DNA from 2 places in the Staphylococcus pseudoxylosus genome. Region 2 is predicted to be linked to the other one. Evidence: a T-box and tRNA genes for the amino acid it is inferred to sense, from the RefSeq annotation. Region 2 holds a T-box; the other holds one or more tRNA genes.
What was found. The T-box of region 2 lies ahead of serS (serine--tRNA ligase). A T-box ahead of a tRNA ligase gene usually reads a tRNA of that ligase, here a tRNA-Ser.

Region 1: it encodes a tRNA-Ser, which carries the amino acid that the T-box ahead of serS (serine--tRNA ligase) is inferred to sense. The anticodon was not compared.

The regions. Positions count from the first base shown of each region.
Region 1 covers NZ_CP085024.1:1,137,860-1,155,260, reverse strand. Annotated here, with positions in the region: gene LG295_RS05545 (hypothetical protein) at 213-623, opposite strand; gene LG295_RS05540 (SAS053 family DNA gyrase inhibitor) at 896-1,081, opposite strand; gene LG295_RS05535 (6-phosphogluconolactonase) at 1,102-1,701, opposite strand; gene trmL (tRNA (uridine(34)/cytosine(34)/5-carboxymethylaminomethyluridine(34)-2'-O)-methyltransferase TrmL) at 1,884-2,354, opposite strand; gene queG (tRNA epoxyqueuosine(34) reductase QueG) at 2,356-3,486, opposite strand; gene LG295_RS05520 (amino acid ABC transporter ATP-binding protein) at 3,649-4,371, opposite strand; gene LG295_RS05515 (ABC transporter substrate-binding protein/permease) at 4,364-5,830, opposite strand; gene LG295_RS05510 (PTS transporter subunit IIC) at 6,117-7,184, opposite strand; tRNA gene LG295_RS05505 (tRNA-Leu) at 7,431-7,513, opposite strand; gene panD (aspartate 1-decarboxylase) at 7,793-8,179, opposite strand; tRNA gene LG295_RS05495 (tRNA-Gly) at 8,369-8,443, opposite strand; tRNA gene LG295_RS05490 (tRNA-Gly) at 8,549-8,623, opposite strand; tRNA gene LG295_RS05485 (tRNA-Gly) at 8,639-8,713, opposite strand; tRNA gene LG295_RS05480 (tRNA-Cys) at 8,724-8,794, opposite strand; tRNA gene LG295_RS05475 (tRNA-Gln) at 8,804-8,875, opposite strand; tRNA gene LG295_RS05470 (tRNA-His) at 8,887-8,959, opposite strand; tRNA gene LG295_RS05465 (tRNA-Trp) at 8,962-9,035, opposite strand; tRNA gene LG295_RS05460 (tRNA-Tyr) at 9,053-9,136, opposite strand; tRNA gene LG295_RS05455 (tRNA-Thr) at 9,143-9,218, opposite strand; tRNA gene LG295_RS05450 (tRNA-Phe) at 9,229-9,301, opposite strand; tRNA gene LG295_RS05445 (tRNA-Asp) at 9,312-9,387, opposite strand; tRNA gene LG295_RS05440 (tRNA-Met) at 9,396-9,469, opposite strand; tRNA gene LG295_RS05435 (tRNA-Ser) at 9,483-9,575, opposite strand; tRNA gene LG295_RS05430 (tRNA-Ser) at 9,620-9,712, opposite strand; tRNA gene LG295_RS05425 (tRNA-Ile) at 9,722-9,795, opposite strand; tRNA gene LG295_RS05420 (tRNA-Met) at 9,823-9,896, opposite strand; tRNA gene LG295_RS05415 (tRNA-Ala) at 9,924-9,999, opposite strand; tRNA gene LG295_RS05410 (tRNA-Pro) at 10,018-10,091, opposite strand; tRNA gene LG295_RS05405 (tRNA-Arg) at 10,100-10,173, opposite strand; tRNA gene LG295_RS05400 (tRNA-Leu) at 10,191-10,276, opposite strand; tRNA gene LG295_RS05395 (tRNA-Gly) at 10,285-10,359, opposite strand; tRNA gene LG295_RS05390 (tRNA-Leu) at 10,363-10,444, opposite strand; tRNA gene LG295_RS05385 (tRNA-Lys) at 10,458-10,533, opposite strand; tRNA gene LG295_RS05380 (tRNA-Thr) at 10,541-10,616, opposite strand; tRNA gene LG295_RS05375 (tRNA-Val) at 10,633-10,708, opposite strand; rRNA gene rrf (5S ribosomal RNA) at 10,718-10,832, opposite strand; rRNA gene LG295_RS05365 (23S ribosomal RNA) at 10,912-13,834, opposite strand; tRNA gene LG295_RS05360 (tRNA-Ala) at 14,024-14,099, opposite strand; tRNA gene LG295_RS05355 (tRNA-Ile) at 14,120-14,196, opposite strand; rRNA gene LG295_RS05350 (16S ribosomal RNA) at 14,300-15,852, opposite strand; gene perR (peroxide-responsive transcriptional repressor PerR) at 16,729-17,181, opposite strand; gene LG295_RS05340 (phosphoglycerate dehydrogenase) at 17,276-17,401, opposite strand, start outside.
Region 2 covers NZ_CP085024.1:634-13,898, forward strand. Annotated here, with positions in the region: gene dnaA (chromosomal replication initiator protein DnaA) at 1-735, shown strand, start outside; gene dnaN (DNA polymerase III subunit beta) at 978-2,111, shown strand; gene yaaA (S4 domain-containing protein YaaA) at 2,789-3,022, shown strand; gene recF (DNA replication/repair protein RecF) at 3,019-4,134, shown strand; gene gyrB (DNA topoisomerase (ATP-hydrolyzing) subunit B) at 4,147-6,081, shown strand; gene gyrA (DNA gyrase subunit A) at 6,117-8,831, shown strand; gene LG295_RS00035 (NAD(P)H-hydrate dehydratase) at 8,873-9,691, opposite strand; gene hutH (histidine ammonia-lyase) at 10,082-11,590, shown strand; T-box leader at 11,654-11,850, shown strand; gene serS (serine--tRNA ligase) at 11,916-13,199, shown strand.

The sequences.
Region 1 (17,401 bases), 1.1 Mb from region 2:
TCATTAATCTTAGTTCGTGTTAAGTATAGCATTAATCATTTTAAACGGGCAATCGTATTATATAGCGTTTTCATAATAAATTCATTTTTCTCAAAAACATAATTTTTATCGACACTTTCTTCTATCTCTTCAATAAACTGTTTCTTCTTATATAAAAAGAAAACCTCGAATATATCCGAGATTTTCTACTTAAAAATGATGAGTTATTGTAGTTATTTTGTAATATTTACGTTTTTAAACTGTTCTTTAGCAGCTTGAATAATACCAATAGCAGTTAAAATTAACAGTATTGCACCGATTACCATCGTTACTGGACTTATCGTTATTAGAAAACCTAAAAAGCCATCTAAATTACTATAAAACTCTCCTAACGGTTTAAACAATAAAACAGTTACGATCATACAACATAAAACGCTAATAATAATACCTGTTTGATTACCTTTCACAAATGTTGAAGCATTAACCTGATCTACAAGACCACGTGACAGATTGATCTGTAATTTAATAATTTTAAATAATACTGGTAAATAGATAGCACCAATTGCCATTGGGAAGCCTTTAATTGATACTAAGTTAACAATTACTGCAACTATCATGATATATTTCCATTGCTTACTTAACATATATAAATCTCCTTAAATCTATAATGATTTAATCATACCATATTAACTTTTAACATGGCATTGCTTTTTGTAACTCGCACTATAATCTAATTTACAATAAGTCAACAACAATATAGAACTTACCATCTGCATTTTATTTCTTCATCTATAAATACACATATTATCGTACGATTACTATTATTAGCTAAAACATGTAATACACTTTTTAATTGTAAAATAAGATGTGACATACAAAAACCCGAAACACTAATTATGTCTCGGGTAGCTATATATTAATCATTAAGATCAGAACGTACTTCAGCATCATGTGATTTATCTAATTTATCTTCATCATTTTCTTCTGAAATTTGTTCCATCTCTTTACCTAATTCAACAACATCATCGAAATCATCGACCATTTCATTCTCCGACACTAACGATTCGTTTGGTTGTTCATATGAATTCTTATTTTTTGTCATTTGAATCACCTCACATTTGATTATGCAAAACGTGCTGTGAAATAATGTCTAACATCTTCAGGTAAACCTTCGGCAGCCGCTTCATCTAAAATTACATTAACCATGCGGTGAGCTTTTAAATCTGAAGGTTCAAAACTTGTTTTACCATTTTCTTCATAAAGTTTATGAACAACTTCTTTTTTCTCACTACCAGTAATGATTAAAATTACTTCACGTGCAGAGAAAAGGCCTTGTTTGATACTTACGTCTAAATTACCTTTTGTATCAATAGAAAGTACTTGTGTCACTAATTTCCCTTTGTTTTCTTTAGTTTTAATCTTATCTTTAATAAATGACTCAGTATCTTCACTAAATGATACATTATATATTTGACCTTCTGGTACTCCTAGCGCTTCAAAATAAGATTTCTTATCATCATAATCTAATATATTTATCTGACTGAAATCTACTGCGTTTTTATCTACATTTTTCTTTAATTCATCCAATACAGGAGCATTGTCACTAGCAAGATGTACACCTGCGATAGTTGTTGGATTATTGTTAAATTGTTTTCTTAAAATATCTGCAGCATATTCAGCTACAACTTTTTCGTTTTCTAAAACTTTAAAGTTCATTGCCATAGTAATTACACTCCTCTTTTTCTATTAAGACGGTTCTAGCATTATTTTTATTAATACCCTACATAATGTTTCTATAAACCAGTACTTTATTAAACTAAATGATGATTCGTCCAAATAGCCATTATAAGACTTATTATCATTATACAAAGCTTTTAGTATATTTTCATTCATTTAGGTAAGTATTAATGCAACTCAGGAAAATTCTGTTGTCTCAAAGCTTCATAAATTAGTAAAGAAGCAGTGTTTGAAAGGTTGAGAGATCTAATATTATCATTCATCGGTATACGAAGTGCAGTATCTGCATATTTCTCTTTTACCCAGTCGGGTAAGCCTGTTGTTTCTCGACCAAATATGAAAAAGTGGTCATGTTCCGTATTTGTAAAATCAAAATCTGAATATGTTTTTTCGCCAAATTTTGTTAACAAATAATATGTTCCTTCAGTGGCTTCAAAAAAATCTTCTATACTTTCATGATACATGATGTTTACAGTTTCCCAATAATCTAATCCTGCACGTTTTAACATTTTATCATCTGTACTAAATCCTAATGGTTTAATTAAATGTAAATTAGTATATGTTCCTGCACAAGTTCTTGCAATACTACCGGTGTTACCTGGTATTTGCGGTTGAAATAATACGATATGGTTTGTCATGCTATTGTTCTCTCCTCGTTTCTAATCCTTTTAACATTTCTTGTTGAACTTCTTCTAGTTCATTTTGGTATTGTTGTTCAATAAAACTTCTAGCATCTTCGCCCTGTATTTGTCCAATTGCCCAATACGCAGTACCTCTAATCATTGGACGAGGATCGTTTAATGCTACATCTTGTAAGTCAGGAATAGCACTCACTTCTTTAAAATGTGCTAACGCTACTATCGCATTACGCTGGATTGGCTTTTTGCCTCTCCAAGCACCTGCTAAATGACCATACGTATTTTTAAATTCCTTATTACTCATTTTTAGTAATGGTACTAATCTTGGTTTTAAAATTTCAGGTTCTAAGACAATATCTTCATGCTGGGTGTTAATACCTTTATTTCTTGGACACACTTGCTGACAAGTATCACATCCGTATAGCCTATTACCTATTTTATAACGATATTCATCTGCTAAATATCCTTTTGTTTGAGTTAAAAAGCTAATACATTTTTGACTATTTAACTGACCATCTCCAACAAGTGCACCAGTCGGACAACGGTCAACACAAATGGTACAATCTCCACAACTATCCAGTAACGGGTCATCTGGTGGAAAAGGCACACTTACAAGCATTTCTCCTAAATATGTCCAAGTTCCTAGCTCAGGGTTGATTACAAAGCCATTTCTACCAACATAGCCTAACCCAGCACGCTCTGCCACAGCTCTATCTGACAATGCTCCTGTATCTACCATTGATTGGATTTCAACGCCATCTACTCTATCTCTCAAGTAGTCGGCTAGTTTATCCAAGCGTTTTCTCATAATTGAGTGATAATCTTGTCCCCATGAAGCACGCGCAAACATACCTCTTCTATCTCCTCTAGTACTTTTAGGTGCTCCCTTTAATTTATTGGGATAACCTACTGCAATCGCTATAATGGACCTTGCTGTTGGTAATGTTAATTTCGGTTCAGTCCTCAACGCTATATCTGATTCTTCAAAACCTGATGCATAACCTTTAGCATGATAGTCAACTAACTTTTGCTTCATTTCATCAAATGGATCAGCAGTGGTAAAACCGATACTATCAATACCTATCGTATGTGCATAGTCAATTACATCTTGTTTTAATTGATTTAAATCCATTTTTTCTTACACCCCACATTAAAAACATACATCCTACAGTTTAACACATTATTTCGTATTAAGAGTATGCGCAAATTCAATTTTTATCATCAAAAATAAAAACCAAGCAAATAAGTAATTGTATTGTCATAATTACTTAATCTACCTGGCTTTAACAAAAATTTATAATACTCTACTTAAGAAGTTTTTAGTTCTTTCATGTTGTTGATACTCAAATATTTCTTCCGGAGTACCTGATTCAACGATAACACCATCTGCCATAAATACTACTTTATCACTCACATCTCTAGCAAAATTCATTTCATGAGTTACAACAACCATTGTCATACCCTCTTTTGCAAGATCTTTCATAACTTTCAAAACATCGCCAACAACTTCTGGGTCTAACGCTGAAGTAGGTTCGTCAAAAAGTAAAACTTCTGGATTCATCGCTAATGCTCTAGCAATAGCAACTCTCTGTTTTTGACCACCTGACAATTGTGAAGGATATGCATCAGCTTTATCACTTAATCCCACTTTATCTAGTAGTTCCTGAGCTTGATCCTTTAAATTATTTTGCTTGTCTTTTTTTAATAAACTTGGAGCTAAAATGATATTATCTATTACTTTTTTATGTGGGAATAAGTTGAAGTTTTGAAATACCATCCCCATTTGTTGACGTAATTTTTCTAACTCTGTATTTTTACTTGTTAAGCTATGGTCTTTAAATATAACCTCACCACTTGTAGGTGTTTCTAATAAATTCATACAACGCAACAATGTACTTTTCCCACTACCTGAAGGTCCAATGATAGCTACAACTTCTCCCTGATTCACTGTCATATCAATACCTTTTAAAACTTCATTTTTATCAAAAGTTTTATATAAATTTTTAATATTAATCACTAACTTTCATTCTCCCTTCAAAGAAATACATCACTCTAGATAGTGTGAATGTAAGTATAAAGTATAATACTGCTGCCACTAACAATGGTGTGAATGGATCAAATGAAGCACCTTGAACGACTTGGGCATTAAACATGATTTCACTTACACCTATTACAGAAACGATTGATGATTCTTTAATTACAGTTACAAATTCGTTACCTAAGGCTGGTAATATCTTTTTAATTGCTTGAGGTAATATAACTGTTTTCATAGTTTGGCCGTAAGTAAGCCCTAAACTACGTGCAGCTTCCGTTTGTCCTTTATCTACTGCGTTAATTCCTGCTCTAATTATTTCGGCAATATATGCAGAACAGTTAATTACAAGCGCAATCATACCGCAAATTAAAGCTGAAATATCTAAACCAAGCATCGCTGTGGTACCAAAATAAACTAAAAACACTTGTACTAACAATGGAGTACCTCTTAGAAATTCAATATAAGCTGAAGCTATCCATCTAAGTACTTTTATCTTACTGAGTTTTATTAGTGCTATAATAGCTCCAAAAACAGTTCCTAATAATACGCCCACAATTGAAATTAAAATAGTGTTTTGAATACCTTTTAAGAAAAAGTTACCATACTTGCTAAAGAAGTTACCATCATCTTTTTTCATTGCTTCTGCAGCTGAATCTTTATAATCTGCAATTAAGTTTTTATCCTTAACCTCTTTAATACTAGAATTTAATTTTTCCATTAATTTAGGGGCGTTTTTGGGCGCTGCAATTGCTGTACTTTTAGTTCCTTCATTAAATTTTACTCCATCAGCAAAAGTTAAATCTTTATTTTGTTTTAAATAGGCTTCTGCAACTGGGCCTTCAATGACCATACCACTTACTTTGCCACTCTTTAATGACATGATTACTTCTGGAACTCTAGTCAGTGATTGAATTTGAGCATTTTCAATATCTGACTGGGCAATTTTTTCCTGTTGCGTCTGCTTTTGAACACCTATTTTTTTATTAGCAAAATCATCAATAGTTTTTAAGTTATCAGCATCGGATTTTTTTATAATCATTTTTTGTTGAACCGTCATATAAGGATCAGAAAAGTCTACTTCCTTTTTACGTTCTGGTGTAGGTGTCATACCAGAAATAATTAAATCTACTTTCCCAGTTTTAATAGCTCCCAGTAAACTATCAAATTGCATATTTATAATTTTTAATTTTAAATCATTGTCCTTTGCCACTTTTTTAGCTAATTCAATATCTATTCCCGCGTATTCGGTTTTGCCATTAACATTATGTTCGAATTCATAAGGTGCATAATCCGCGGACAAACCGACTCTTAACTCACCACGCTCTTTTATTTTTTCCCATTGATTATCTTGCGCCTGTGCATGAGCTGTAGGGTTAATATAACTTATTATGGCACTAAAAATAATTATAAATGCCATAAAGCTTTTTAATATGTGTTTCATTTTCGTATCCCCTCTCTATAATATCAATTATTATACACAATATCGTAATATTATTCAATAGCAAATTTTAAAATTATTGTTATATCGCACTTTCTTTAATAAAAATAAATTATTATGCAAAAAATATGTATAAAAAAAGCGGATAGAAATCAAAATTTTAGTAATGATTTGCTAAACCGCCCTATTAAGCACCTCAAAAAGTGATATAACATATACTTTCCTTTATTTTGGTATAGGTATATGCAAAATTTAAATTGATTGTTTTAGTTTGTAACGTTTGATGCACCTATTGTCTCGGAATTTCGAATCTGTAAATTTCATCAGAATATTTACCAATGAATTTTTTACATAATTCATGTACAAAAAATGCTGATACAAAAGGTATGATAAAGTAACCAAAAACAAGTAGAATAATGTTGGTCGTCGGATCTCCATCCATACGATTAAAAGCGTTTATAGGTCCTACAAGGCCTGTATATCCAAATCCTGCAGACATTGGTGTGCCATGTATACCTACGAAATAAGCAATCAAGCCACCAATTATACCGTTTATAGTTAATGGAACTGCAATAATTAGATGTTTAAAATAAACCGGTATCATCATTTTTGCAGCACCGATTATTAGAACTAAATTCACGCCAGCGCTATTAACTCTAATTGAACCAAATAAAAATGTTACACATGCAGCAACTATACCCATATTTGCAGCACCACTTCCTAATCCTGATAAACCTATGGCAGTTGCAATAGCTACAACAGATATTGGCGTTACCATTAATAATGAATAAGTAATACAAATAAATATCGACATTAACATTGGATTAAGTTCTGTAAACGAACTAACAACATGCCCTAAACCTTTAGTAACGTTTGATACGTAACTTAACGTATATAATCCAATAACACCACTTATTACAGGTATTAACACTGGTAAAATAATCATTTCTAATGAGCCTAGTTTATCGCGTAATAATAAATATAAAAAACATGCAACAATAACGACAAGAATAGTGTTTATAATATCACCGATACCATTTAACACAAATCCTCCAGCTGTAATTTTCACGGCGCCACTACCTAACATAGCAGAGACACCAACCATTGCAGCACCTGCACCATTAAACTTAAATTGATGTGCTGCCAAAACGCCAATGATAAATGCCATAAATGACTGAATTAATACTACAAGTTGATATATTGATTCTAGTAATTGATTACCATCTTTAAAAAACTTTAATAACTCTCCTAATAATGCATTAGGCAATAAAGCAATTACTACTCCTGCACCAACAGCTTGTAAGATATTACTAAAAAATTGTTTTCCATTTGATTCTGAACTTTTATACTTAACCATCAAATTACGTCCTCCAAATATAACATTAGACTAATAATATTACACATTGTATTAAACTACAATATTAATTTTAAAAGCTCTTTAAATTTAGAGATTTACACAATAAATTTCTATATAAATGAAAAAACGGCATATAATTAACTTTAAAATAAATAAGTAAAATTACTTGTATATCAATCTTAAAGAAAGTAAAAAAAAAAGAAACATCATTAAATGATGTTTCTAAAAAGTTAGTTATTTTATTAGTACCGGCGGTCGGGATCGAACCGACACTCCAAAAAGGAACGGGATTTTGAGTCCCGCGCGTCTGCCAATTCCGCCACGCCGGCTCAATAGCTCATTCGAGACTATTTATTATTTATCATTTATATCTGTAAATAATATACAACTTCTAAATGGCATAAATATATTATATTACTAACTACATTTGTCGTCAATAGATTTATTAAATAAAGCTGTAATTGCTAGGTTTAGGTACAATTTATAAAATTGTAAATTGTAATTTTTGTCACTGTTCAACTTCAAAGTTTTAAGTATAATTACTTATATAAATCCTAAAAATCAAGTGAAAATTAAATCCATAAAAAGCTTAAAGTAAAATATTAATGCTAATCAGTTATAACTTCACTCTCAACTTCATGAATCATTTGTATAATTTGATTATATTCATTCAAGACAGCAACTTTTGGAGTATGTGTAGAAAGCTCCTCTTCCTTCAGCTGAACATAAGTCATAATGATTACCACATCATCTACTTCAACTAATCTAGAGGCTGCACCATTCAAACAAATCTTACCACTACCTCGTTCACCTTCAATCACATATGTTTCAAACCTTGCCCCATTATTATTATTTACAATAGCAACCTTTTCATTAGGTAATATATCAACTGCTTCTAATAAATCTTTATCTATAGTAATACTACCTACATAGTTTAAATTTGATTCTGTAACTCTCGCTCTATGAATTTTTCCATTCATCATTGTTCTAATCATTATATACAATCTCCTACCACAAAGTATTTATAATAATGTATGTTATTTAAATCAATAGTACAAAACACTATTATGATTATTCATATTACCATATTATATAGATATTGCTACAAATATTGGATTTTAAAATAAGGATACACGTTAAGATAAAAGAAGATATAAAAAAAACTTCCCATAAGGAAGAATAAATGGAGCGGAAGATAGGACTTACACCTATACCTCATTCCGGGAAGGAATGTGTTCTGAGAGTTGAACTACTCCCGCTTAATTATTAAATTATGGAGCGGAGGATAGGACTTACACCTATACCACGTTCCGGGAAGGAACGTATTCTAAAAGTTGAAATACCCCCGCTTAATTATTAAATTATGGAGCGGAAGATAGGACTTACACCTATACCTCATTCCGGGAAGGAATGTGTTCTGAGAGTTGAACTACTCCCGCTTAATTATTAAATTATGGAGCGGAAGATAGGACTTACACCTATACCACATTCTGGGAAGGAACGTATTCTGAAAGTTGAACTACTCCCGCATTTTGATGAAGGCGGCAACCGGATTTGAACCGGTGATAAAGGTTTTGCAGACCTCTGCCTTACCACTTGGCTATGCCGCCAATAAAAAACTGGGCTAGCTGGATTCGAACCAGCGCGTGATGGAGTCAAAGTCCATTGCCTTACCGCTTGGCTATAGCCCATTAATATAAAGGGCGGATGATGGGAATCGAACCCACGAGTGTCGGAACCACAATCCGATGCGTTAACCACTTCGCCACAACCGCCATGGCAGGGGCAGTAGGAATCGAACCCACATCAAAGGTTTTGGAGACCTCTATTCTACCGTTGAAATATGCCCCTATTAAATTAAAAATATATGGTGGAGGGGGGCAGATTCGAACTGCCGAACCCGAAGGAGCGGATTTACAGTCCGCCGCGTTTAGCCACTTCGCTACCCCTCCTAAGAATGGTGCCGGCCAGAGGACTTGAACCCCCAACCTACTGATTACAAGTCAGTTGCTCTACCAGTTGAGCTAGGCCGGCTTGCATAAAATGGTTCAGGACAGAGTCGAACTGCCGACACATGGAGCTTCAATCCATTGCTCTACCAACTGAGCTACTGAACCATAATTAAAATGGCGGTCCCGATGGGATTCGAACCCACGATCTCCTGCGTGACAGGCAGGCGTGTTAACCGCTACACTACGGGACCTTTAAAAATTGCGGGAGGCGGATTTGAACCACCGACCTTCGGGTTATGAGCCCGACGAGCTACCGAACTGCTCCATCCCGCGATAATAATATTAATGGCGGAGGAAGAGGGATTCGAACCCCCGCGAGCCGTTAAGCTCCTGTCGGTTTTCAAGACCGATCCCTTCAGCCGGACTTGGGTATTCCTCCACAAATATTAGCTAAAAATAATTTATATTCAATTATGATAAAAATGGCGGAGGAAGAGGGATTCGAACCCCCGCGGGCCGTTAAGCCCCTGTCGGTTTTCAAGACCGATCCCTTCAGCCGGACTTGGGTATTCCTCCAAAATTATATGGACCTTGCAGGATTCGAACCTGCGACCGAACGGTTATGAGCCGTTAGCTCTGACCAACTGAGCTAAAGGTCCTAAATATAATTTACAACTAATAATTAGTGGCGGTGGAGGGAATCGAACCCCCGACCTCACGGGTATGAACCGTGCGCTCTAGCCAGCTGAGCTACACCGCCGTTGTATTTAGGTTGTATTATTAAATATGGTGGAGACTAGCGGGATCGAACCGCTGACCTCCTGCGTGCAAAGCAGGCGCTCTCCCATCTGAGCTAAGCCCCCATATATATTTTAGGTTTATCGGGAAGACAGGATTCGAACCTGCGACCCCTTGGTCCCAAACCAAGTGCTCTACCAAGCTGAGCTACTTCCCGTAAATTAATGCGCCCAATAGGGGTCGAACCTATAACCTCTTGATTCGTAGTCAAGTACTCTATCCAGTTGAGCTATGGGCGCATAATTTTATAGGATTATGCCGAGGACCGGAATCGAACCGGTACGGTGATCTCTCACCGCAGGATTTTAAGTCCTGTGCGTCTGCCAGTTCCGCCACCCCGGCAAAAATAATGGAGCAGAAGACGGGATTCGAACCCGCGACCCCGACCTTGGCAAGGTCGTATTCTACCGCTGAACTACTTCTGCATATGCGGGTGAAGGGAGTCGAACCCCCACGCCGTAAGGCGCTAGATCCTAAGTCTAGTGCGTCTGCCAATTCCGCCACACCCGCGATATTAAAATAATGGTGAGCCATAGTGGGCTCGAACCACTGACCCTCTGATTAAAAGTCAGATGCTCTACCAACTGAGCTAATGGCTCTTTAAAATGGTGCCGGCCAGAGGACTTGAACCCCCAACCTACTGATTACAAGTCAGTTGCTCTACCAGTTGAGCTAGGCCGGCTATTAAAATTAATAAATGGTGGAGGATGACGGGTTCGAACCGCCGACCCTCTGCTTGTAAGGCAGATGCTCTCCCAGCTGAGCTAATCCTCCATATAAGTTGCCTGGCAACGTCCTACTCTTGCGGAACGTAAGTCCGACTACCATCGGCGCTAAAGAGCTTAACTTCTGTGTTCGGCATGGGAACAGGTGTGACCTCTTTGCCATTGTCACCAGACAATGAAATGTATGAAATTATACATTCAAAACTAGATAGTAAGTAAAATATGATTTAACCAAAACAAAACATTTAAAATTTGATTAAGTCTTCGATCGATTAGTATTCGTCAGCTCCACATATCGCTATGCTTCCACCTCGAACCTATTAACCTCATCATCTTTGAGGGATCTTATAACCGAAGTTGGGAAATCTCATCTTGAGGGGGGCTTCATGCTTAGATGCTTTCAGCACTTATCCCGTCCATACATAGCTACCCAGCGATGCCGTTGGCACGACAACTGGTACACCAGAGGTATGTCCATCCCGGTCCTCTCGTACTAAGGACAGCTCCTCTCAAATTTCCTACGCCCACGACGGATAGGGACCGAACTGTCTCACGACGTTCTGAACCCAGCTCGCGTACCGCTTTAATGGGCGAACAGCCCAACCCTTGGGACCGACTACAGCCCCAGGATGCGATGAGCCGACATCGAGGTGCCAAACCTCCCCGTCGATGTGAACTCTTGGGGGAGATAAGCCTGTTATCCCCGGGGTAGCTTTTATCCGTTGAGCGATGGCCCTTCCATGCGGAACCACCGGATCACTAAGTCCGTCTTTCGACCCTGCTCGACTTGTAAGTCTCGCAGTCAAGCTTCCTTATGCCTTTACACTCTATGAATGATTTCCAACCATTCTGAGGAAACCTTTGAGCGCCTCCGTTACTCTTTAGGAGGCGACCGCCCCAGTCAAACTGCCCATCTGACACTGTCTCCCACCATGATAAATGGTGCGGGTTAGAAATCCAACACAGCGAGGGTAGTATCCCACCAACGCCTCCACGTAAGCTAGCGCTCACGCATCTCAGGCTCCTACCTATCCTGTACAAGCTGTGCCGAATTTCAATATCAGACTACAGTAAAGCTCCACGGGGTCTTTCCGTCCTGTCGCGGGTAACCTGCATCTTCACAGGTACTATGATTTCACCGAGTCTCTCGTTGAGACAGTGCCCAAATCGTTACGCCTTTCGTGCGGGTCGGAACTTACCCGACAAGGAATTTCGCTACCTTAGGACCGTTATAGTTACGGCCGCCGTTTACTGGGGCTTCGATTCGTAGCTTCGCAGAAGCTAACCACTCCTCTTAACCTTCCAGCACCGGGCAGGCGTCAGCCCCTATACATCACCTTACGGTTTAGCAGAGACCTGTGTTTTTGATAAACAGTCGCTTGGGCCTATTCACTGCGGCTCTCCTGGGCGTTAACCCTAAAGAGCACCCCTTCTCCCGAAGTTACGGGGTCATTTTGCCGAGTTCCTTAACGAGAGTTCGCTCGCTCACCTTAGAATTCTCATCTTGACTACCTGTGTCGGTTTGCGGTACGGGCACCACAATTCTAGCTAGAGGCTTTTCTCGGCAGTGTGAAATCAACGACTCGAGGAAACAATTTCCTCTCCCCATCACAGCTTGACCTTAAGAGTGCCGGATTTGCCTAACACTCAGTCTTACTGCTTGGACGTACAATCCAATAGTACGCTTCGCCTATCCTACTGCGTCCCCCCATCGCTTAAAACGAATAATGGTGGTACAGGAATATCAACCTGTTATCCATCGCCTACGCCTATCGGCCTCAGCTTAGGACCCGACTAACCCAGAGCGGACGAGCCTTCCTCTGGAAACCTTAGTCAATCGGTGGACGGGATTCTCACCCGTCTTTCGCTACTCACACCGGCATTCTCACTTCTAAGCGCTCCACATGTCCTTGCGATCATGCTTCAACGCCCTTAGAACGCTCTCCTACCATTGTCCTTACGGACAATCCACAGCTTCGGTAATATGTTTAGCCCCGGTACATTTTCGGCGCAGTGTCACTCGACTAGTGAGCTATTACGCACTCTTTAAATGATGGCTGCTTCTAAGCCAACATCCTAGTTGTCTGGGCAACGCCACATCCTTTTCCACTTAACATATATTTTGGGACCTTAGCTGGTGGTCTGGGCTGTTTCCCTTTCGAACACGGACCTTATCACCCGCGTTCTAACTCCCAAGTTAAATTGATTGGCATTCGGAGTTTGTCTGAATTCGGTAACCCGATAAGGGCCCCTCGTCCAAACAGTGCTCTACCTCCAATAATCATCACTTGAGGCTAGCCCTAAAGCTATTTCGGAGAGAACCAGCTATCTCCAGGTTCGATTGGAATTTCTCCGCTACCCACAACTCATCCGCTCACTTTTCAACGTAAGTCGGTTCGGTCCTCCATTCAGTGTTACCTGAACTTCAACCTGGTCATGGGTAGATCACCTGGTTTCGGGTCTACGACCAAATACTCAACGCCCTATTCAGACTCGCTTTCGCTACGGCTCCACATTCACTGCTTAACCTTGCATCAAATCGTAACTCGCCGGTTCATTCTACAAAAGGCACGCCATCACCCATTAACGGGCTCTGACTACTTGTAAGCACACGGTTTCAAGTTCTATTTCACTCCCCTTCCGGGGTACTTTTCACCTTTCCCTCACGGTACTGGTTCACTATCGGTCACTAGAGAGTATTTAGCCTTGGGAGATGGTCCTCCCGGATTCCGACGGAATTTCTCGTGTTCCGTCGTACTCAGGATCCACTCAAGAGTGAACAAACTTTCGACTACAGGATTATTACCTTCTTTGATTCATCTTTCCAGATGATTCGTCTAGTTTATTCTTTTGTAACTCCGTATAGAGTGTCCTACAACCCCAACAAGCAAGCTCGTTGGTTTGGGCTCTTCCCGTTTCGCTCGCCGCTACTCAGGGAATCGATTTTTCTTTCTCTTCCTGCGGGTACTAAGATGTTTCAGTTCTCCGCGTCTACCTTCAGATATGCTATGTATTCACATATCGATAACATGACATAACTCATGCTGGGTTTCCCCATTCGGAAATCTCTGGATCAAAGCTTACTTACAGCTCCCCAAAGCATATCGTCGTTAGTAACGTCCTTCATCGGCTTCTAGTGCCAAGGCATCCACCGTGCGCCCTTAATAACTTAATCTTTTTTGACTTTCAACACGAACAAGTCGGTTGAAAACCCAAAATGTTATTAATCTGTGAGTGTTCTTTCGAACACTAGCGATTATTTCTTTTTGAATTCAAAGCTTGTTAAAAACTCTAATTCACTCGGTTTTGCTTGGTAAAATCATAAATTTTACTTACTTATCTAGTTTTCAATGTACAAATTTTATGGTGGAGACTAGCGGGATCGAACCGCTGACCTCCTGCGTGCAAAGCAGGCGCTCTCCCATCTGAGCTAAGCCCCCATAAAAATATTCAAATCTAATGGTGGGCCTAAGTGGACTCGAACCACCGACCTCACGCTTATCAGGCGTGCGCTCTAACCAGCTGAGCTATAGGCCCATTCCGATATGAATACTCTAATGAGCATTCAAAACTGAATACAATATGTCAATGTTATTCCTATTTCATCTTCGTAAGAAGATGTTTCCGAATATATCCTTAGAAAGGAGGTGATCCAGCCGCACCTTCCGATACGGCTACCTTGTTACGACTTCACCCCAATCATTTGTCCCACCTTCGACGGCTAGCTCCATAAATGGTTACTCCACCGGCTTCGGGTGTTACAAACTCTCGTGGTGTGACGGGCGGTGTGTACAAGACCCGGGAACGTATTCACCGTAGCATGCTGATCTACGATTACTAGCGATTCCAGCTTCATGTAGTCGAGTTGCAGACTACAATCCGAACTGAGAACAACTTTATGGGATTTGCATGACCTCGCGGTTTAGCTGCCCTTTGTATTGTCCATTGTAGCACGTGTGTAGCCCAAATCATAAGGGGCATGATGATTTGACGTCATCCCCACCTTCCTCCGGTTTGTCACCGGCAGTCAACCTAGAGTGCCCAACTTAATGATGGCAACTAAGCTTAAGGGTTGCGCTCGTTGCGGGACTTAACCCAACATCTCACGACACGAGCTGACGACAACCATGCACCACCTGTCACTTTGTCCCCCGAAGGGGAAAGCTCTATCTCTAGAGTTTTCAAAGGATGTCAAGATTTGGTAAGGTTCTTCGCGTTGCTTCGAATTAAACCACATGCTCCACCGCTTGTGCGGGTCCCCGTCAATTCCTTTGAGTTTCAACCTTGCGGTCGTACTCCCCAGGCGGAGTGCTTAATGCGTTAGCTGCAGCACTAAGGGGCGGAAACCCCCTAACACTTAGCACTCATCGTTTACGGCGTGGACTACCAGGGTATCTAATCCTGTTTGATCCCCACGCTTTCGCACATCAGCGTCAGTTACAGACCAGAAAGTCGCCTTCGCCACTGGTGTTCCTCCATATCTCTGCGCATTTCACCGCTACACATGGAATTCCACTTTCCTCTTCTGCACTCAAGTTTCCCAGTTTCCAATGACCCTCCACGGTTGAGCCGTGGGCTTTCACATCAGACTTAAGAAACCGCCTACGCGCGCTTTACGCCCAATAATTCCGGATAACGCTTGCCACCTACGTATTACCGCGGCTGCTGGCACGTAGTTAGCCGTGGCTTTCTGATTAGGTACCGTCAAGACGTGCACAGTTACTTACACATTTGTTCTTCCCTAATAACAGAGTTTTACGAGCCGAAACCCTTCATCACTCACGCGGCGTTGCTCCGTCAGGCTTTCGCCCATTGCGGAAGATTCCCTACTGCTGCCTCCCGTAGGAGTCTGGACCGTGTCTCAGTTCCAGTGTGGCCGATCACCCTCTCAGGTCGGCTACGTATCGTCGCCTTGGTAAGCCGTTACCTTACCAACTAGCTAATACGGCGCGGGTCCATCTATAAGTGATAGCAAAACCATCTTTCACTTTAGAACCATGCGGTTCCAAATGTTATCCGGTATTAGCTCCGGTTTCCCGAAGTTATCCCAGTCTTATAGGTAGGTTACCCACGTGTTACTCACCCGTCCGCCGCTAACGTCAAAGGAGCAAGCTCCTTATCTGTTCGCTCGACTTGCATGTATTAGGCACGCCGCCAGCGTTCATCCTGAGCCAGGATCAAACTCTCCATAAATGAATTATGATGTTTGATTAGCTCATAAAATACTAATTTGTGTTATCTCTAACACTTGTTTTGAACCAACAATTTAATGTTGCGTTCGGAATTAACGTTGACATATTGCAATTCAGTTTTCAATGTTCATCAATGTGTTACAAGAAATTATTTTATCATTAAGTTTTTGTTAAGTCAATGATAAAATTTTAACTTTTTCATTAAGTTTGTTTCGTTTTTCTCAACTCAACATTTACTATTATATAACTTACAAATGATATTCACAAGCGTTAATTTTACACTTTTTAAAATTCATTTTGTTTCAATCGATGTTGCAGTGCGTCTTGTTTTGACGACTTTTATATAGTATCAAGATTATTCCATATCGTCAATAATTATTACGAATCTTTTTAGTTGAATTTTACCTTTATATTCACTATTTAGTAAATAGATGTACAGATTTTTAAAATGGTGTAATAACATCGTATAACTATTTACTATTTTTATTGTAATTTCTCATTTTTCGCTGGTAAGTAAATGTGTTTTTTATATACCATCTATCCCCTATATTTTAAATGTTCTTATATTTTTGATCATATCTGTTTCTACTATAGAAAGAATTGAAAATAAAAAAAGAAACCAAGATATCAGATATCTCGGTTTCCACCTTTGTGCAAGACAATAACTAATTAATACAAGTTGAACTTATTAAACAGTTTTTTTAATTGATAATCAATTATATACCCATCTTAAGCTTAAAAATGCTAAATACTCATTTCAATCATAACTAGTTTTGTCAGTGCATAAAAGGAAATTAATTTCATAATATGTTTTCTTACTTTCAATTTAGTTCCTTCATAACTATTAAATTAATCATTACTTCAACTATGGTTGCGATTATTCTTTTTTATCTTGGCAATCTTTGCATAAACCATAAATTTCCATACGATGATGCGTTACATTAAAATCTGTTACGTGTTGAGCTAATTGTTCTACCTCATCTAGTTGTGGATAATGAAAGTCTACGATTTTACCACAATCTTCACAAATAACATGGTAATGATTGTGTGTACTGAAATCAAAGCGACTTGATGAATCTCCATACGGTAATTCTTTAACTATCCCTATTTCTTTGAAGACACGTAAATTATTATATATAGTAGCAACACTTATATTTGGAAAATCAGGTGAAAGTGCTTGATAAATTTCATCGGCTGTAGGATGTGACTCTGAAGCAATTAAGAATTTGAGAATCGCTTGTCTTTGTGGAGTTATTCTCACGCCATTATTTCTTAAAGATGCAATTGAATCTTCTAGTTGATGTTCAACTGTTTCCATCTCTGCACTCATTTCCCTCACCATCTTTCTATTTAAGAATTATTATTACTTAATATTAATATAACTGTTAAATTGGGGAAATGTCAATATTCTAAGTCTAAACTCGTTAATATCCGCTCTTTGGATCAACCAAATTCTCAATTAGTTTATTATTATTGAGAATGGATGTTAGGTTTTCAATAAAAATCTCTGTTACTTCTGCATTGTTTTCTGAGCCATTACCAGTAATATG
Region 2 (13,265 bases):
TATCGTAATATTGATGTACTTCTCATTGATGATATTCAATTTATTCAAAATAAAGAGCAAACACAGGAAGAATTCTTCCATACGTTTAATGAATTACATCAAGCAAATAAGCAAATTGTTATTTCTAGCGATAGACCACCTAAAGAGATTGCTAAACTTGAAGATCGGCTGCGTTCACGTTTTGAATGGGGACTAATCGTTGACATTACACCACCAGATTATGAAACAAGAATGGCAATTTTACAGAAAAAAATTGGTGAAGAAAACTTAGATATTCCCACTGAAGCACTTACTTATATTGCAAATCAGATTCAGTCAAATATTCGTGAACTTGAAGGTGCATTGACTCGTGTATTAGCATTTTCGAAATTACAAGGTCAACCTATTACCACTGAATTAACAGCTGCAGCATTGAAAGATATTATTCAATCACCTAAATCTAAAAAGATCACTATACAAGATATTCAAAAAATTGTTGGCCAATACTATAGTGTAAAAATTGAAGACTTTAGTGCCAAAAAACGTACAAAATCAATTGCTTACCCTAGACAGATTGCGATGTATCTTTCTCGTGAACTAACAGATTTTTCACTTCCTAAAATTGGCGAAGAATTTGGTGGACGTGACCATACTACTGTTATTCATGCACACGAAAAAATTGTAAAAGATATACAAAATGATCCAACATTTAAACAAGAAGTTGAAAATTTAGAAAAAGAAATAAGAAATCAGTAAAACATTCTGTACTATAACAGTTTTATGGTAGCTTATTTGAGGAATAACATGATGGAACTATTTTTGTGAATTGTGGATAATGTGTAAAAGTCATACACAGTGTGCACAAGTTATCCACACCCTTTAAAGGACGATACTATCACTTAAATTTGAGTTATCCCCTAATCCACAAGCCCTACTACTATTACTACTGTTTTAAAACCTATATAATTTAATATATAAACGACTGGAAGGAGTTTAATATGATGGAATTCACAATTAGAAGAGATTATTTTATTAATCAATTAAATGACACGTTAAAAGCCATCTCACCAAGAACAACATTACCAATCTTAACTGGTATAAAAATTGAAGTTAAAAACAACGAAGTAATACTTACTGGATCTGATTCAGAAATATCAATAGAAATCACTATCCCTAAACAAGTTGATGGTGAAACGATTATTGAAATTGCAGAAACTGGCTCAGTGGTACTTCCTGGTCGTTTCTTTGTAGATATTATTAAAAAATTACCAGGTAAAGAAGTTAAATTATCTACCAACGAACAATTCCAAACATTAATAACATCTGGTCATTCTGAATTTAATTTAAGTGGTTTAGATCCTGATCAATATCCGTTATTACCACAAGTTTCTCGTGATGATGCAATTCAATTGTCAGTCAAGGTACTTAAAAACGTGATAGCACAAACGAATTTTGCAGTGTCCACCTCAGAAACACGCCCAGTACTAACTGGTGTTAACTGGCTTATACAAGATAATGAATTAATATGCACAGCTACAGATTCACACCGCTTGGCTGTAAGAAAAGTAGCTTTAGAAGACGATTCTGAAAATAAAAATGTCATCATTCCAGGTAAGGCATTATCTGAATTAAATAAAATTATGTCTGACAACGAAGATGATATCGACATTTTCTTTGCATCTAACCAAGTACTTTTCAAAGTGGGTAACGTAAACTTTATTTCACGTTTATTAGAAGGTCATTATCCTGATACGTCTCGTTTATTCCCAGAAAATTACGAAATTAAGTTAGGCATTGATAACGGTGAATTCTATCACGCAATTGATCGTGCATCATTATTAGCACGTGAAGGCGGAAATAATGTAATAAAATTAAGCACAGGTAATGAATTAGTAGAATTATCTTCAACATCTCCAGAAATTGGTACTGTGAATGAAGAAGTTAAAGCAAGTAATGTAGATGGGGGCAATTTAAAAATTTCTTTCAACTCAAAATATATGATGGATGCACTTAAAGCTATTGATAACGATGAAGTGGAAATAGAATTTTTCGGAACTATGAAACCATTTATTTTAAAACCAAAAGATGATGACTCAGTTACACAACTTATTTTACCAATTAGAACATACTAAGTTAGTATTAGGTGTGGATAAGTGAGCCATTGCAACTAAATTAAGCAGCATATAATTTTATATGCATAGCATGAAACAGTTAACTAAGCCATATTGAAACTATTTTATTAACTGACTGGTTAACTTTGCAGGAGCGAGACTATGAAACCAATTTGTATATTGGTTTCTGTCCGTTCCTTTTTTTATGGAAATTTAGCAGAATAAAAGTAATGTGACACATTAAAACGTGTATATAAGAAAGGGCTAATGCTAGAAAAGTGAGTAGATTAAGAGAATATAAAATAAATTTTAATGATTAGAAGCATATAGAAGGCCAATATAAGTGAAAAATAGACAGTAGTGGACCGAAACATCGTAATTCAAAAAAATACGCTAAAAAATAGCTTAAAATGCAAATTTTAGTTGAGCGCATAAAAATCATGAATTTTATAGCAACACTTTTAATTTATTTTTAAATAATGATTTGTACATAGATTGATATTAATTTTAAGGAAATGGATTATTAATCATTAATTTTTGATATAATATTACTAGTAAAGAGCTGTTATAAACAACTTTGAAACTAAATATAAAAAAATAGTTAAAATAAGTTGAAAGAAATCGCTTACTCACTGTATTTTACATGAAATTTTTCGTAAAAAAAGGTATAATATATAAGTGAGCTTAAAAGAAATGGAGTGATTGATTTGGTTGAAGAAGTAATCGTTGATGGGGACATTACTTTAGGACAATTTCTAAAGACAGAAGGTATTATCGAATCTGGCGGACAAGCAAAATGGTTCTTACAAGATTTTGACGTCATGATTAATGACGAGCGTGAAACACGTCGTGGTAAAAAATTAAATCATCGAGATAGCATTGTTATACCAGAAGTCGGTTCATTTTTGATTTTACATCAAGGTGAAGAATGAAATTAAAGAAACTCCAGCTAGAACATTATCGAAATTACGAGTCAATCAGTTTAAATTGTCATCCTGACGTAAATATTTTGATTGGTGAAAATGCTCAAGGGAAGACAAACTTACTTGAATCCATATATACCTTAGCATTAGCAAAAAGTCATCGAACATCTAATGACAAAGAATTGATACGTTTCAATAGCGATTATGCTAAAATAGAAGGTGAACTTAGCTATAGATATGGCGACATGCCTTTAACGATGTATATTACCAAAAAAGGCAAACAAGTTAAAATCAATCACTTAGAGCAAAGTAGACTGACACAATATATAGGTCATTTAAATGTCGTATTGTTTGCGCCTGAAGATTTAAACATTGTCAAAGGATCGCCACAAGTTAGACGCAGATTTATAGACATGGAACTTGGTCAAATATCTGCGGTATATTTAAATGATTTATCGCAATATCAGAGAATTTTAAAACAAAAAAATAACTATTTGAAGCAACTGCAATATGGTCAAAAGACGGACAGTACAATGCTAGAAGTCTTAAATCAACAATTTGCAGAGTATGCGTTCAAAATTACACAAAGACGTGAACATTTTATTAAAGAACTTGAATCACTAGCTAAACCTATCCATTCTGGTATTACCAATGAACGTGAAACATTGTCACTAGAGTACTTGCCAAGCATTAAATTGGCAGATGGAGAACAAAGTGAGACGGAACGCTTAGAGGAAGTCTTAACTTTACTTAATGACAATATGGAACGTGAGAAAGATAGAGGCGTATGTTTATATGGTCCTCACAGAGATGATTTAGGTTTTAATGTAAATGGTATGGACGCTCAGACATATGGTTCGCAAGGTCAACAGCGAACAACGGCACTATCAATAAAACTCGCAGAAATTGAGTTGATGAATATTGAAGTCGGTGAGTATCCAATATTATTGCTAGATGATGTATTAAGTGAATTAGATGATTCGCGTCAATCTCATTTATTGAGCACTATTCAACATAAAGTGCAGACTTTTGTAACGACGACATCCGTAGATGGTATAGAACATGAAATTATGAAAAACGCTAAACTTTATCGCATTAACCAAGGCGAAATTATAAAGTAACAGAAAGTGAAGGTGGAAGCATTGTCAGATGTGAACAACACGGAAGATTATGGTGCTGGACAGATACAAGTATTAGAAGGTCTAGAAGCGGTACGTAAAAGACCTGGTATGTATATAGGATCAACTTCAGAAAAAGGTTTACACCATCTTGTATGGGAAATTGTCGATAATAGTATTGATGAAGCACTTGCAGGGTATGCTAACCAAATCGAAGTTGTTATTGAAAAAGATAATTGGATTAAAGTAACAGATAATGGACGTGGTATTCCAGTAGGTATACAAGAAAAAATGGGACGTCCAGCAGTTGAAGTTATTTTAACAGTACTTCATGCCGGTGGTAAATTCGGCGGCGGCGGATACAAAGTTTCTGGTGGTCTACATGGTGTAGGTTCTTCTGTAGTTAACGCCTTATCTGAAGACTTGGAAGTTTATGTATATAAAGATCGTCAAGTTTATCATCAAGCTTATAAAAAGGGTGTTCCTCAATTCGACTTGAAAGTAGTTGATGAAACAGAAGATGATAATACTGGTACAGTGATTCGTTTTAAAGCGGACCCTGAGATTTTTACAGAGACGACTGAATATCACTATGAGACATTACAACAACGTACAAGGGAACTTGCTTTCTTAAATAAAGGTATTTCAATTACTTTAAGAGATGAACGTGGTGAAGAAGTCAGAGAAGACACTTATCACTACGAAGGTGGTATTAAGTCTTACGTTGAGATGTTAAATGAAAACAAAGAACCATTACATGAAGAGCCTATATATGTCCATCAAACAAAAGATGATATTGAGGTTGAAATTGCATTACAATATAACAAAGGCTTTGCAACTAACTTATTGACTTATGCGAATAACATACACACTTATGAAGGTGGTACACATGAAGAAGGCTTTAAACGAGCACTTTCTCGTGTATTAAATAGTTATGGTATAAGTAGTAAAATTATCAAAGATGATAAAGAGAGACTTTCAGGTGAAGATACACGTGAAGGTTTAACAGCGATTGTCTCAATCAAACATGGCGACCCACAATTTGAAGGGCAAACAAAAACAAAACTAGGTAACTCTGAGGTACGTCAAGTTGTTGATAAATTATTCTCTGAGTTGTTCGAGCGCTTCTTATTAGAGCATCCGCAAGTAGGACGCATTGTTGTTGAAAAGGGTATTATGGCTTCTCACGCACGTCTTGCTGCGAAAAAAGCACGCGAAGTAACACGTCGTAAATCTGCTTTAGAAATTTCGAGTTTACCTGGTAAACTTGCAGACTGTTCTAGTAAAGATCCTTCCAGAAGTGAAATCTTTATCGTAGAGGGTGACTCTGCCGGTGGGTCTACAAAATCAGGTAGAGACTCAGAAACACAAGCAATTTTACCATTGCGTGGTAAGATATTAAACGTTGAAAAAGCTCGCTTAGATAGAATATTAAATAATAATGAAATCCGTTCTATGATTACAGCATTCGGTACAGGTATTGGTGGAGAATTTGATTTGAGTAAAGCGCGTTACCACAAAATTGTATTAATGACTGATGCTGACGTCGATGGTGCGCACATCAGAACGTTGTTATTAACGTTCTTCTATCGCTTTATGAGACCGTTAATAGAAGCAGGCTATGTATATATTGCTCAACCGCCTTTATTCAAATTGACACAAGGTAAACAAAAGTATTACGTGTTTAATGAACGTGAGTTGGAAAAACTTAAAGCTGAGTTAGATCCTACACCGAAATGGTCAATTGCACGTTATAAAGGTCTTGGTGAAATGAACGCAGATCAATTGTGGGAAACAACAATGAACCCAGAAAATAGAGCTATGTTACAAGTATCATTAGATGATGCGATAGAGGCAGATCAAGTTTTTGAAATGCTTATGGGAGACGTTGTTGAGAATCGTAGACAGTTTATTGAAGATAACGCAGTCTATGCCAACCTAGATTTCTAATACAATGAACTGAATTTTTGAAGGAGGATATCTTGATGGCTGAATTACCTGAATCAAGAATTAATGAACGAAATATAACGAGTGAGATGCGCGAATCATTTTTAGATTATGCGATGAGCGTTATTGTATCACGTGCTTTACCAGATGTTAGAGATGGTTTGAAACCAGTACATCGACGTATATTGTATGGTTTGCATGAACAAGGTATGACACCAGATAAGTCATACAAGAAGTCTGCCCGTATTGTTGGGGACGTAATGGGTAAATATCACCCACATGGTGACTCATCTATTTATGAAGCAATGGTAAGAATGGCACAAGACTTCAGCTATCGATATCCTTTAATTGATGGACAAGGCAACTTTGGTTCAATGGATGGCGATGGCGCAGCGGCGATGCGTTATACTGAAGCACGTATGTCTAAGATCACATTAGAAATGCTTAGAGATATAAACAAAGATACGATAGATTTTATAGATAACTACGATGGTAATGAGAGAGAACCGGCAGTCTTACCATCAAGGTTCCCAAACTTACTAGTTAATGGTGCTTCAGGGATTGCAGTAGGTATGGCTACAAATATTCCACCACATAATTTAACAGAAGTTATTAATGGCGTATTGAGTTTAAGTTATAACCCTGATATCACTATTGCGGAATTGATGGAAGATGTTCAAGGTCCTGACTTCCCAACGGCGGGAATTATACTTGGAAAGAGTGGTATTCGTCGCGCCTTTGAAACAGGTCGTGGATCTATTCAAATGCGTTCTCGTGCTGAAATTGAAGAACGTGGTGGCGGACGTCAACGCATCGTCGTTACAGAAGTCCCATATCAAGTAAATAAAGCCCGTATGATTGAAAAAATTGCTGAATTAGCACGTGATAAAAAGATTGAAGGTATCACCGATTTACGTGACGAAACAAGTTTACGTACAGGTGTACGTGTTGTTATTGACATTCGTAAAGATGCAAACGCAAGTGTTGTACTAAATAATTTATATAAACAAACGCCATTACAAACATCATTTGGTGTAAATATGATTGCTTTAGTTAACGGTAGACCTAAATTAATTTCACTGAAAGAAGCTTTAGAAGCATATTTAGAGCATCAAAAAGTAGTGGTACGTAGACGTACAGAATACAACTTGAAGAAAGCATTAGATCGCGCACATATTTTAGAAGGACTAAGAATTGCATTAGACCATATCGATGAAATTATTCGAGTGATCCGTGAATCAGAAACTGATAAAGTAGCGATGGCTAGCTTACAAGCACAATTTAAATTATCTGAACGTCAAGCTCAAGCTATCTTAGATATGCGTTTAAGACGTTTGACAGGTTTAGAGCGAGACAAGATTGAATCTGAATATAATGAATTAATAGCATATATCGAGGAATTAAAAGAGATTCTTGCTGATGAAGAAAAATTATTACAAATCGTCCGCAACGAATTAATCGATATACGTGAACGTTATGGTGATGAACGCAGATCTGAAATTCAACTTGGCGGATTAGATGATATCGAAGATGAAGATTTAATACCTGAAGAACAAATCGTGATTACATTAAGTCACAATAACTATATTAAACGTTTACCAGTTTCTACATATAGAGCACAACACCGTGGTGGGCGTGGCGTACAAGGTATGAATACACTTGAGGAAGACTTTGTTAGTCAACTTGTAACGTTAAGTACGCACGACAACGTATTGTTCTTTACTAATAAAGGACGCGTGTACAAACTTAAAGGTTATGAAGTGCCTGAACTATCACGTCAGTCTAAAGGTATCCCAGTAGTCAACGCGATTGAACTAGATAATGACGAATCAATCAGTACTATGATTGCCGTTAAAGACTTAGAAAGTGAAGATGATTACTTAGTATTTGCAACACTCAAAGGTAGAGTGAAGCGTTCTGCATTGAGTAACTTCTCTCATATCAATAAAAACGGTAAGATTGCGATTAGCTTCAAAAATGATGATGAACTGATTGCTGTTCGTCTCACTGATGGAGAACAAGACATTCTGATTGGTACATCTCATGCATCACTAATACGCTTTAACGAAACTACATTGCGTCCGCTCGGTCGTACAGCAGCAGGAGTTAAAGGTATTACACTTAGAGAAGATGATAAAGTTGTCGGTTTAGATGTCACTAATGCTGAGAGCGACGAAGAGATTCTAGTCGTTACTGAAAATGGATACGGTAAACGTACCCCAGTTGGTGATTATAGATTATCAAACCGTGGCGGTAAAGGTATAAAAACAGCTACAATTACTGAGCGTAACGGTAACATTGTATGTATTACTTCAGTAACTGGAAAAGAAGACCTGATGGTTGTAACAAACTCAGGTGTCATTATTCGTATTGATGTAGAAGATATCTCGCAAAATGGTCGTGCTGCCCAAGGTGTAAGATTGATTAAATTAGGTGAAAACCAAATTGTATCAACAGTAGCTAAAGTAAATGATGAAGATGAAATTAAAGAAGTTGATGAATCAACTGAAGCTAAAGCCTCTGATGTAGATAATGACAATGCATCACAAACTGATTTACAAGGTTCTCAAAATAGTGAAAACATTGTAGAAGATGATGCGCCAGGAAATGCGATTCACACAGAAGTTGAAGACGAGGAAAATGCGTCAAACAATGATGAACGACAAGAAGTAAGACAAGACTTCATGGATCGTGTTAATGAAGATATAGACAACGCGGATCATGGAACTGATGAAGACAACGAAGAAGAATAACGCTAATAAAAAGACCTACCTCATATGAGGTAGGTCTTTTTTTATTTTTCATTTTCTAATGATTTCATAGCGATTGGAATCTCACTGATTAGTCTAGAAGGCGGAACGACATACATTTTTTCAGCTAATTGTTCGCCAATAAAACTGTGTGTATATGTCGCACTTGTAACAGCTTCTTCGATATCATTAAATTGTCCAACGAAGCTAGTTATCATACCAGATAAAGTATCACCCATGCCTCCAGTAGCCATCGCTGGTGTACCAATAGGTAGTTTGTAATCTTTATCTTTAAAGTAAAGTTCTGTACCGTGCATCTTCAGTATAATTGTTGCACCAATACGGTCTACCGCTTCACGGTTACGTTCATAAGTTTGTTCATCTATCGGGATACCACTTAAACGTTCCCACTCTTTTTGGTGCGGTGTGAATATGACTTTACAAGTTGGAATCTCAGGTTTCAATTTACTGAAAATCGTAATAGCATCACCATCTACTATCAAAGTTTGATGAGGTTGTATATTTTGAAGTAGGAAAGTAATTGCATTATTACCTTTAAAATCACAACCTAATCCAGGACCGATTAAGATACAATCTGTGTTTTCAATCATTTTTGTTAACATTTTTGTATCATTTATATCGATTACCATTGCCTCAGGACAACGTGAATGCAAAGCAGCATGGTTTGTGGGATGAGTTGCTACTGTTATTAAACCACTACCACTGTATACACATGCTCTTGCTGCAAGCATGATTGCACCACCTAAGTTCGCATTACCACCAATTAAAAGAATTCTACCATAATCACCTTTATGTGTTTCATCTTTACGTTTTGGAATGCTCACTGATGATAAAGTTTCCATATTGAAACCCCCTTCTTAAATTACTGAATGTGTGTAAATTTCTGTATTTTAATAAAGAAAATGAACCGACTAACACCTTAAAGAGGTTCTGCTTTTAATAGCGATTATAACAATTGCAGAACGATTTGTATTTCAGTTACTTTTCCTTTGTTTTCGTAATAGGAATTATAAATACAATAAGAAATATTATACCTGGTTGTCCTATTAGTCAATAGTTAAAAGCGTTAAGAAATTATAAATTTCAATAAACTTATTTTTATTACAACTTTATCCCATTAAAACAGTAATTTAATACCATGTTACGGATATTGGTTAAGCTATTGTCCAACAAAAAATGTAAGCGTATACTCAAAATAATTAGAGAAAAATATTAAGCGAGGAGATGGGAAAATGACATTACAACTTAATGGGGAAACATTAACGATTAATGATATTAAACAGTTTTTAAATAGAGAAGATAAGGTAGAAGTTACGGAAGATGCATTTGAACGTGTGAAAAAGAGTCGCCAAACAGTTGAAGATATTATAGAGAATAAAGAAACAATTTATGGGATTACAACTGGCTTTGGTTTGTTCAGTGATGTACGTATAGACCAAGGAGAATACAACCAATTACAAGTCAATTTAATTCGTTCACATGCATGTGGTATGGGGAAACCATTTTCAGAAGAAGTTGCATTAGTGATGATGGTATTAAGATTGAATACGTTATTAAAAGGGCACTCTGGTGCAACTGTAGATTTAGTAGAACAACTACTGTATTACATCAATGAAAGAATTATACCTGTTATTCCGCAACAAGGATCATTAGGTGCTTCGGGAGATTTGGCGCCACTATCACATTTGGCTTTGGCATTAATAGGAGAAGGTAATGTCTTTTATAAAGGTGAAGAAGTAGACAGTCGGTATGTCTTAAATCAGTTAAATCACAAAGTTTTAGAGTTACAAGCTAAAGAAGGGCTTGCGTTGATTAATGGCACACAAGCAATGACTGCTCAAGGGGTTATAAATTATATAGAAGCGGAAGCTCTAGGTTATCAAGCGGAGTGGATTGCCTCCCTTACACACCAAGCTTTAAATGGTATTACAGATGCCTATAATGACAAGGTACATAAAGTGCGTAATTTCCAAGAACAAATTGATGTTGCGGCCAGAATGTTAGACTGGTTGGAAGGTTCAGAATTGACGACGACCCAAGGTGAAATACGTGTACAGGATGCTTATACTTTGCGCTGTATCCCTCAAATTCATGGTGCTAGCTTCCAAGTATTCAATTATGTGAAGGAAAAATTAGAGTTCGAAATGAATGCTGCAAATGACAATCCACTTATATTTGATGAAGGTGATGAAACACTTGTTATTTCAGGAGGGAATTTCCATGGTCAACCTATAGCGTTTGCTTTAGACTTTTTAAAATTAGGTGTCAGTGAATTAGCGAACGTGTCAGAGAGACGTCTAGAACGCTTGGTAAATCCTCAATTAAATAATGGGTTACCGGCCTTTTTAAGTCCACAACCAGGCTTACAAAGTGGTGCGATGATTATGCAGTATGCAGCAGCAAGTCTTGTTTCAGAAAATAAAACACTCGCACACCCAGCAAGTGTTGATTCTATACCTTCTTCCGCTAACCAAGAAGATCATGTTTCCATGGGAACTATAGCTTCAAGACATGGCTATCAAATGATTGAAAATGCACGTCGTGTATTGGCCATTGAAACAATCATTGCTCTGCAAGCTGTTGAATATAAAGATATTGATAAGTTATCACCTAAGACGTATGAAAAATATCAAGAACTACGTCATATTGTGCCTTCTATCACAGAAGATAGACAATTCCATAAAGATATTGAAGCAGTATCACAATATTTGCGTGATGTTGCTTATATGGATGAAATATAATTGACATAAATACTATCACTCTTGAAAAAAATGAAGTTATTTGCTATATTTAATTTAACTTAATAAGTCATTGTTCGTAGGATAAGTAGTATTAATTTTTTGGTTTCAGAGAGCCTGTGTTGAGTGTGAACAGGTAGCCAAGGTTAATGTGAATCTACCTACTATTAAGAGAACAATCGGATTTAACCGTTATTTTTGTGAGAGTGCAGTCTAATTTAGACTGTTAAATAGGGTGGCAACACGTAGACCACGTCCCTTGTAGAGGGATGTGGTCTTTTTTGCGTGTTTATCTCAAATTTTAAAAATTGAAAGGATGGATGAAGTTATGTTAGATATTAAATTATTTCGTAATGACCCTGATTTCGTTAAAGAAAAAGTAGCTAAGCGTGGTATGGAAGATACAGTAGTAGATGAAGTACTAGAATTAGATGAACAGCGTCGTCAGTTAATTAGTAAAGCTGAAGAAATGAAAGCTGAGCGTAATAAAGTTAGTGGTGAAATTGCTCAGAAGAAACGTAATAAAGAAGATGCAGATGATGCAATCGCAGCAATGCGTAAGCTTGGTGATGAAATTAAAGTTTTAGATGATACGCTTAATCAAGTTGATGTGGATCTTAACGATAAATTATCACGCATTCCAAATATTATTCAGGATGATGTGCCTGAAGGTGCTACAGATGAAGATAACGTAGAAGTTAAACGTTGGGGTACACCAAGAACATTTGATTTTGAAGAAAAAGCACATTGGGATTTAGTAGAAGAATTAAAAATGGTTAATTTTGAACGTGCAGCTAAAGTATCTGGAGCTAGATTCGTCTTCTTAACAGGGGAGGGCGCACAATTAGAAAGAGCATTAATGAACTATATGATTACGAAACATACAACACAACATGGTTATACAGAAATGATGGTACCACAATTAGTTAACGCTGATTCAATGTATGGTACTGGACAATTACCTAAGTTTGAAGAAGACTTGTTTAAAGTTGAAAAAGAAGGATTATATACTATACCTACTGCAGAGGTACCGTTGACAAATTATTACCGTAATGAAATTATCGGACCGGATGAATTACCAGCTAAATTCACTGCTCAATCAGCATGCTATCGTAGTGAAGCGGGCTCAGCTGGTCGTGATACTAGAGGTCTTATTCGTTTGCATCAATTCGATAAAGTTGAAATGGTTCGTTTTGAAAAACCAGAAGATTCTTGGCAGGCTTTAGATGAAATGACTGAACATGCAGAAGCAATTTTAGAAGAATTAGGCTTACCATACCGTCGTGTTATTTTATGTACAGGTGATATTGGTTTTGGCTCAAGTAAAACTTATGATTTAGAAGTTTGGTTGCCAAGCTATAATGAATATAAAGAAATAAGTTCTTGTTCAAATATTACTGATTTCCAAGCACGTCGTTCAAATATTCGTTTTAAACGGGATAAAAATGCTAAACCAGAATTAGCACATACACTTAATGGTAGTGGATTAGCAGTTGGACGTACGTTTGCTGCAATAGTTGAAAATTATCAAAATGAAGATGGTTCTGTAACAATACCAGAAGCATTAGTGCCATATATGGGTGGTAAAACAGTCATCCGTCCTATTAAATAAAATATTTAAAGTGCGTAGTTAAAGTATTAGCTACGCACTTTTTTATATGTAGAGGAGAGGGTAGGG